DNA from 3 places in the Pantoea sp. Z09 genome. Region 1 is predicted to be linked to each of the others. Evidence: predicted binding sites of a transcription regulator. Region 1 holds the regulator's gene; each other region holds the start of a gene.
The links. The regulator LexA, encoded in region 1, represses DNA repair genes until DNA is damaged. The targets are predictions, from matches to a motif close to TNCTGTATGTACATACAGNA.
Positions count from the first base shown of each region.

Region 1 (2,268 bases):
CCGGATCGACCGGAATAGCCTTGGTTTTTACCAGAACCGAGAGTGGTAAATTCAACAATTTATAATAGAGTTTACGCCAACCTGACATAGACAAACATGAAGCCTCTTGTTAGCAAAGCGCCGCAAGCATACCAGAAAGTGCTGCGAAGATCTGTGGTGGTGCCAAACGCATCCGGCCCAGACATTGACGTCAAACAACTCAAAGGGTTCCCTCACTATGGCAAGTAATACCACCGGTTTACTGAGAATTGTGAAAGCGGCCGGCTACTCCTGGCAAGGGCTGCGCGCCGCCTGGCAGCATGAAGCCGCGTTTCGCCAGGAGGCGTCCGCCGCCATTATCGCTATCCTTGTCGCCTGCTGGCTGGATGTCGACACCGTCGCGCGCATCCTGATGATCGGCTCCGTGGTGCTGGTGATTATCGTCGAGATCCTCAACAGCGCTATCGAAGCGGTGGTCGACCGCATCGGCCAGGAGCGTCATCCGCTGGCTGGCCGGGCGAAGGATATGGGTTCCGCCGCCGTACTGCTCGCTATCATACTGGCGCTCTTTGTCTGGATCGCGCTGCTTTGGTCGCATTTGCGCTAGGCTTTCCACAATTCCCCAAACGGCTGTTATTTCCCTGGGTTTTGGTTTTCATTTCGCCAATACCTGTATATACTCACAGCGACTGTATAAACAACCAGGGGGCGGGATGAAAGCATTAACCACCAGGCAGCAACAGGTTTATGACCTGATTCGCGACCATATCAACCAGACGGGCATGCCGCCAACGCGTGCGGAAATCGCCTCGCAGCTGGGGTTCCGTTCCCCGAACGCCGCCGAAGAGCATCTGAAGGCGCTGGCGCGTAAAGGCGTCATTGAGATCGTTTCCGGCGCATCACGCGGCATTCGCCTGCTGATGGAAGAGGAAGAGTCAAACGGCCTGCCGCTAATCGGCCGCGTCGCCGCTGGCGAGCCGCTGCTGGCGCAGGAACATATCGAGACGCACTACAAAGTCGATCCCGACCTGTTTAAGCCTTCCGCTGATTTTCTGCTGCGCGTCGCCGGGATGTCGATGAAAGATATCGGCATCATGGATGGCGACCTGCTGGCGGTGCATAAAACGCAGGACGTGCGCAACGGCCAGGTCGTGGTCGCGCGTATCGATGATGAAGTCACCGTGAAACGCTGGAAAAAACAGGGCACCGTGGTGCATCTGCTGCCGGAAAACAACGACTTCGAGCCGATTATCGTCGACACCCGCACGCAGTCGCTGACCGTAGAAGGTCTGGCGGTAGGCGTGGTGCGCAACGGCGAGTGGCTCTGACCGGCTGATTTCAGACGCCTGCAGCGGCTTTTTGTCGGGCGTCTGAACGCTAACGCTTGCTAAAGCGGTCGGGGCTGCACTCTGCGCCCTCACGCCGCGCTTCTCTCTTTTACGTCTTCAGGCATGGACCGGCTGATGCGTCTCTTCACCGCAAACGACCGACAACTCTGGCGGCTGGCGCTGCCGATGATCCTCTCCAATATCACCGTGCCGCTGCTTGGCCTGGTGGACACCGCCGTTATCGGCCATCTCGACAGCCCGGTTTATCTTGGCGGCGTAGCCATTGGCGCAACCATCACCAGCTTCGTTTTTATGCTGCTCCTCTTTCTGCGCATGAGCACCACGGGCATCACCGCTCAGGCGTTCGGCGCGCGCGATCCGCTGGCGCTGGCGCGCGCCCTGACGCAGCCGCTGCTCATTGCGCTGCTGGCCGGCGCGCTGTTTATTCTGCTGCGCGATCCGCTAAGCGCCCTGGCGGGACGGCTGGCGGGCGGCAATCCGGAGGTGCTGGCGCAGGCGGCAATCTTTATTCATATCCGCTGGCTTAGCGCGCCGGCGACGCTGGCGAATATGGTGCTGCTCGGCTGGCTGCTGGGGGTGCAGTATGCCCGCGCGCCGGTGGTGCTGCTGGTGGTCGGCAACGCCGTCAACATCCTGCTCGACCTCTGGCTGGTGCTCGGGCTGAAGTGGGGCGTCGCGGGCGCGGCGACCGCCACGGCGCTGGCGGAATACGTGACGCTGGCGGTGGGGCTGGCGATGGTATGGCGCGTGCTGAAAATGCGCGGCATTTCCCTCGCGATGCTGAAAAAGAGCTGGCGCGGCGATATTCGTCGTCTGCTGCGCCTGAATCGCGACATCATGCTGCGCTCGCTGCTGCTACAGCTCTGCTTTGCCTCGCTGACCCTTATCGGCGCGCGACTGGGGCCGGAGATCGTCGCGGCGAACGCCGTGCTGCTGATGT
Region 1 covers NZ_CP092373.1:3,591,492-3,593,759, reverse strand. Annotated here, with positions in the region: gene plsB (glycerol-3-phosphate 1-O-acyltransferase PlsB) at 1-88, opposite strand, end outside; gene MC269_RS17215 (diacylglycerol kinase) at 218-586, shown strand; gene lexA (transcriptional repressor LexA) at 693-1,307, shown strand; gene dinF (MATE family efflux transporter DinF) at 1,443-2,268, shown strand, end outside.

Region 2 (2,268 bases), 920 kb from region 1:
CTGCGGCACATAGCCGATGCCCATGCGCGCGCGCTGTTCGGCGGGCTGCAGCAGCAGATCGCGCGGCGGCGAGCCATCTTCCTGCCAGGTCATCGAGCCGCTGTTGATCGGCAGACGGCCCATAATACAGTTCACCAGCGTGGTTTTGCCCATGCCTGGGCGACCCAGCACGCCGGTACAGGTGCCGGGCGGCAGGTCGAGATCCACATCCCACAGGATATGGTTCTGCCCGTAAAACTGATTCACCGAACGTAAACTCAGCATCTGACTCTCCTCTTTCCAGATTTCGCCTGAATGCTTCCGCGCTTTGACGTATGGCAAACAAGTCTTCCACGGCGGCGCGCTCGCCCCGACATTTTCTCGCGGAAATACCCTGCAATTAGCGGGCCAGAATCGCCTTTCACTTAAACCGGCGCGGGCAGGCACGATTTACCGGTTATTGGTAAATGGTGCTTAACAATTGCCAGGGTTAATCAGGGCGCTGCACTTTCACGGTGCTAATGACTTAACGTTTCTGGTGCATTAGAGCAACAAACGGGCAGCCTGTTGAATTATGTCCTCTCTTGCAGGCGGAGGCGGCTGAGCAAAAAGCAGGCGGCAGGCTGAAAAAGCATAGCGGAGGTCGCCGTTTCTGGCAGGAATTTAAGCGGAAAAAATTTTTTTTCACGCGTGTGGCTTAACAACAAAAAATTATGCACAGCCGATGGGCAAAGGGCTGTGCTTAGTTATCCACTATTCCTGTGGATAACCTTGTGCATTAGACCGTGAAAACAGAGCGCAAGCGAGGAAATACGCGGCCTGGTTACATAATGCTGAGAAACTGGGCTTTTGACATAATTTTTTTAAAAACAACGAGTTATTAAAAAACAAGCCTGAGAATTATCCGCTGCGTAACCTGACTGAAATTTAATGACGCTCTCTTGACAAATGTTATAAATCCGCTCCGGCTGGGGATAACCTTGCGCAACGGCAAAAACCTTTTCTCCTGGTTACACCGGCTTAAGCGCGGCGCGGCCTGCGCACCTCACTTTGCCCGCTTACTGGTGGTTTATCCAGTATTATTTTCTGGCAAAATCGCCACGGCAGAGTAAAATGACTCGGCTACCCGCCGCATTCTTCAGCAGGAACCGCAAGTCATGAGTAAAGTCTTTAAACTAAATTCCGCCTTCCAGCCCTCCGGCGACCAGCCAGAGGCGATTCGTCGCCTCAAAGAGGGGCTGGAGGATGGTCTTGCCCATCAGACGCTGCTCGGCGTGACCGGCTCCGGCAAGACCTTTACCGTCGCCAACGTGATCGCCGATCTCAACCGGCCGGCGATGGTGCTGGCGCCCAACAAAACCCTGGCGGCGCAGCTCTATGGTGAGATGAAAGAGTTCTTCCCCGATAATGCGGTGGAGTTCTTCGTCTCCTATTACGACTACTATCAGCCGGAAGCCTATGTGCCCAGCTCCGACACCTTTATCGAAAAAGACGCCTCGGTAAACGAACATATCGAGCAGATGCGTCTGTCGGCCACCAAAGCGCTGCTGGAGCGCCGCGACGTTATCGTGGTGGCGTCGGTCTCTGCTATCTACGGCCTGGGCGACCCCGATCTCTATCTGAAAATGATGCTGCACCTGACGCGCGGCATGATTATCGACCAGCGCAGCATTCTGCGCCGTCTGGCGGAGCTGCAGTATGCGCGCAACGATCAGGCGTTTCAGCGCGGCACCTTCCGCGTGCGCGGCGAAGTGATCGATATTTTCCCGGCGGAGTCGGAAGATACCGCGCTGCGCGTCGAGCTGTTCGACGAAGAGGTCGAGCGGCTGTCGCTGTTCGACCCGCTGACCGGGCAAATCCTCTCTACCGTGCCGCGCTTTACCATCTATCCGAAAACCCACTACGTGACGCCGCGCGAACGTATTCTGCAGGCGATGGAAGATATCAAAGTCGAGCTGGCGGATCGCCGTCGCGTGCTGCTGGAGAACAATAAGCTGCTGGAAGAGCAGCGCCTGACGCAGCGCACCCAGTTCGATCTGGAGATGATGAACGAGCTGGGCTACTGCTCAGGCATCGAAAACTACTCGCGCTACCTCTCCGGGCGCGGGCCGGGCCAGCCGCCGCCGACGCTGTTCGACTACCTGCCCGCCGACGGGCTGCTGATCGTCGATGAATCGCACGTCACCATTCCGCAGATCGGCGGTATGTATAAAGGCGACCGCGCGCGCAAAGAGACGCTGGTGGAGTATGGCTTTCGCCTGCCTTCGGCCCTCGACAACCGTCCGATGA
Region 2 covers NZ_CP092373.1:2,671,937-2,674,204, reverse strand. Annotated here, with positions in the region: gene MC269_RS12770 (ABC transporter ATP-binding protein) at 1-264, opposite strand, end outside; gene uvrB (excinuclease ABC subunit UvrB) at 1,137-2,268, shown strand, end outside.
Region 2: uvrB (excinuclease ABC subunit UvrB) is a predicted target of LexA. The motif match lies at 1,039-1,058, and genes of this name have one in related genera.

Region 3 (2,268 bases), 1.5 Mb from region 1:
GCGATCTGCGCTAATAAAGGAGGCGCTCTCATGATACTTAACGCATTTAATCTGGAAGGAAAAATCGCGCTGGTCACCGGCTGCAACACCGGTCTCGGCCAGGGTATGGCGCTGGGGCTGGCACAGGCCGGCTGCGATATCGTTGGGGTCAACCGCGACGATCCCACGGAAACGCAGCAGCGCGTCGAGGCGCTGGGCCGCCGCTTCTGGTCGCTTCAGGCGGATCTGATCCGCACCGAACAGGTGCCGGGCGTGGTGGAACAGGCGGTGGCCGCCGCCGGCAGAATCGATATTCTGGTCAATAACGCCGGGATCATCCGTCGCGAAGACGCGCTTAATTTCAGCGAGCAGGACTGGGATGATGTGATGAACATCAATAGTAAAAGCGTTTTCTTCCTGTCGCAGCAGGTGGCGCGCCAGTTTATCGCTCAGGGCAGCGGCGGCAAGATCATCAATATCGCCTCTATGCTGTCGTTCCAGGGCGGCATCCGCGTGCCCTCGTACACCGCGTCGAAAAGCGCGGTAATGGGGCTGACGCGCCTGATGGCAAACGAGTGGGCGAAGCACGGCATCAACGTTAATGCCATCGCGCCGGGCTATATGGCCACCAACAATACCGAGCAGCTGCGCAGCGACGAAGGCCGCAGCGCGGAGATTCTGGGGCGTATTCCCGCCGCACGCTGGGGCGTGCCGGAGGATATGATGGGGCCGGTGGTGTTCCTGGCGTCTGCCGCCTCAGACTATGTTAACGGCTATACGCTGGCCGTCGACGGCGGATGGCTGGCGCGCTAAGCCTTTCTTGCCTGACGACACGGCGGCGCCCTGCCGCTGTGTCGTGAAAAAATTCACGCCTCGTTACAGCGTCACAACTTCTCATTTACTGGATAAATCCCTATACTGGATGCATCGACAGTTTGCAGCCAGGTTTTATCATGACGGGCGAAGGCCACGTAATTTTCGCTATTGCCACCGCTATTTTTGCCAAGCGCGCGGAGCTGACGCCCGTGCTGGCGCAGGCTGACTGGTGGCACCTTATCTCCGCCTCGCTGCTCACCTGCCTGCTGCCTGATATCGATCACCCTAAGTCGCTGCTCGGCCAGCGGCTGAAGTGGCTCTCCTATCCTATCGCGCGCGCCTTTGGCCATCGCGGCTTTACCCATAGCCTGCTGGCGGTAGCGGCCAGCCTGTGGCTGTTTCAGATCAACGTGCCGGACGACTGGCTGCTGCCTGCGGATGTCCTGCAGGGCATGACGCTTGGTTATCTCAGCCATATTGTGGCGGATATGCTGACGCCCGCCGGCGTGCCGCTGCTGTGGCCGTGCCGCTGGCGTTTTCGCCTGCCCATTCTCAGAAGCCAGAAAGGCAACCAGCTGGAGCGCACGCTTTGCCTGGCGCTGGTGGGCTACGCGCTCTGGTTCCCGCCGGGCGCGCCCTCTTTTGGTGCGCAAGGGTGGCCGTCGCAGCTCTTCGATACGTTGCAAAATGGCGTTTCCCGACTGATATCTACGCAAAAAGCGCATTAAAGCAGCAGAAAACGCTGTCTGGTTATAAGCCATTCCATTTGGATATAAGTGAGCGCGCAGGCGAGCTGGTAACATACCGGCACTTAATTCGTGCGTCACATTATCTGGCGTGCCGGCGCGGCGTGCGCAGCCGGACGTTCTCTCTGGAGCCAATATGGATCTACCTCTGATACTTAATCTCGTGGCCTTCGTTGCGCTGCTGCTGCTGCTGTCGCGCCTTGGCCGTCAAGGCTGGAGCCTGTCGAAAAAGGTGCTGGTCGGCCTGGTGATCGGCGTGCTGTTCGGACTGGCGCTGCAGGCGATTTATGGTCAGCAGAGCGAGGTGCTGAAAACCTCTATTAGCTGGTTCAATATTGTCGGCAACGGCTACGTGCAGCTGCTGCAGATGATTGTCATGCCGCTGGTGTTCGCCTCGATCCTCAGCGCGGTGGCGCGTCTGCATAACGCCTCGTCGCTGGGCAAAATCAGCCTGCTGACCATCGGCGTGCTGCTGGTGACCACGGCTATCTCGGCGCTGGTCGGCGTTTTCGTTACCGGCCTGTTCCATCTCAGCGCCGAGGGTCTGGTACAGGGCGCGCAGGAGAGCGCGCGTCTGGCCGCTATCCAGAGCAACTATGCGGGCAAAGTGGCGGATCTGACCGTTCCTCAGCTGCTGCTCTCGTTTGTGCCGAAAAACCCGTTCGCCGATCTGACCGGCGCCAGCCCGACCTCGATCATCAGCGTGGTGATCTTCGCCGCCTTCCTC
Region 3 covers NZ_CP092373.1:2,136,643-2,138,910, forward strand. Annotated here, with positions in the region: gene kduI (5-dehydro-4-deoxy-D-glucuronate isomerase) at 1-14, shown strand, start outside; gene kduD (2-dehydro-3-deoxy-D-gluconate 5-dehydrogenase KduD) at 31-792, shown strand; gene MC269_RS10245 (metal-dependent hydrolase) at 933-1,523, shown strand; gene MC269_RS10250 (L-cystine transporter) at 1,678-2,268, shown strand, end outside.
Region 3: MC269_RS10245 (metal-dependent hydrolase) is a predicted target of LexA. The motif match lies at 896-915, and genes of this name have one in related genera.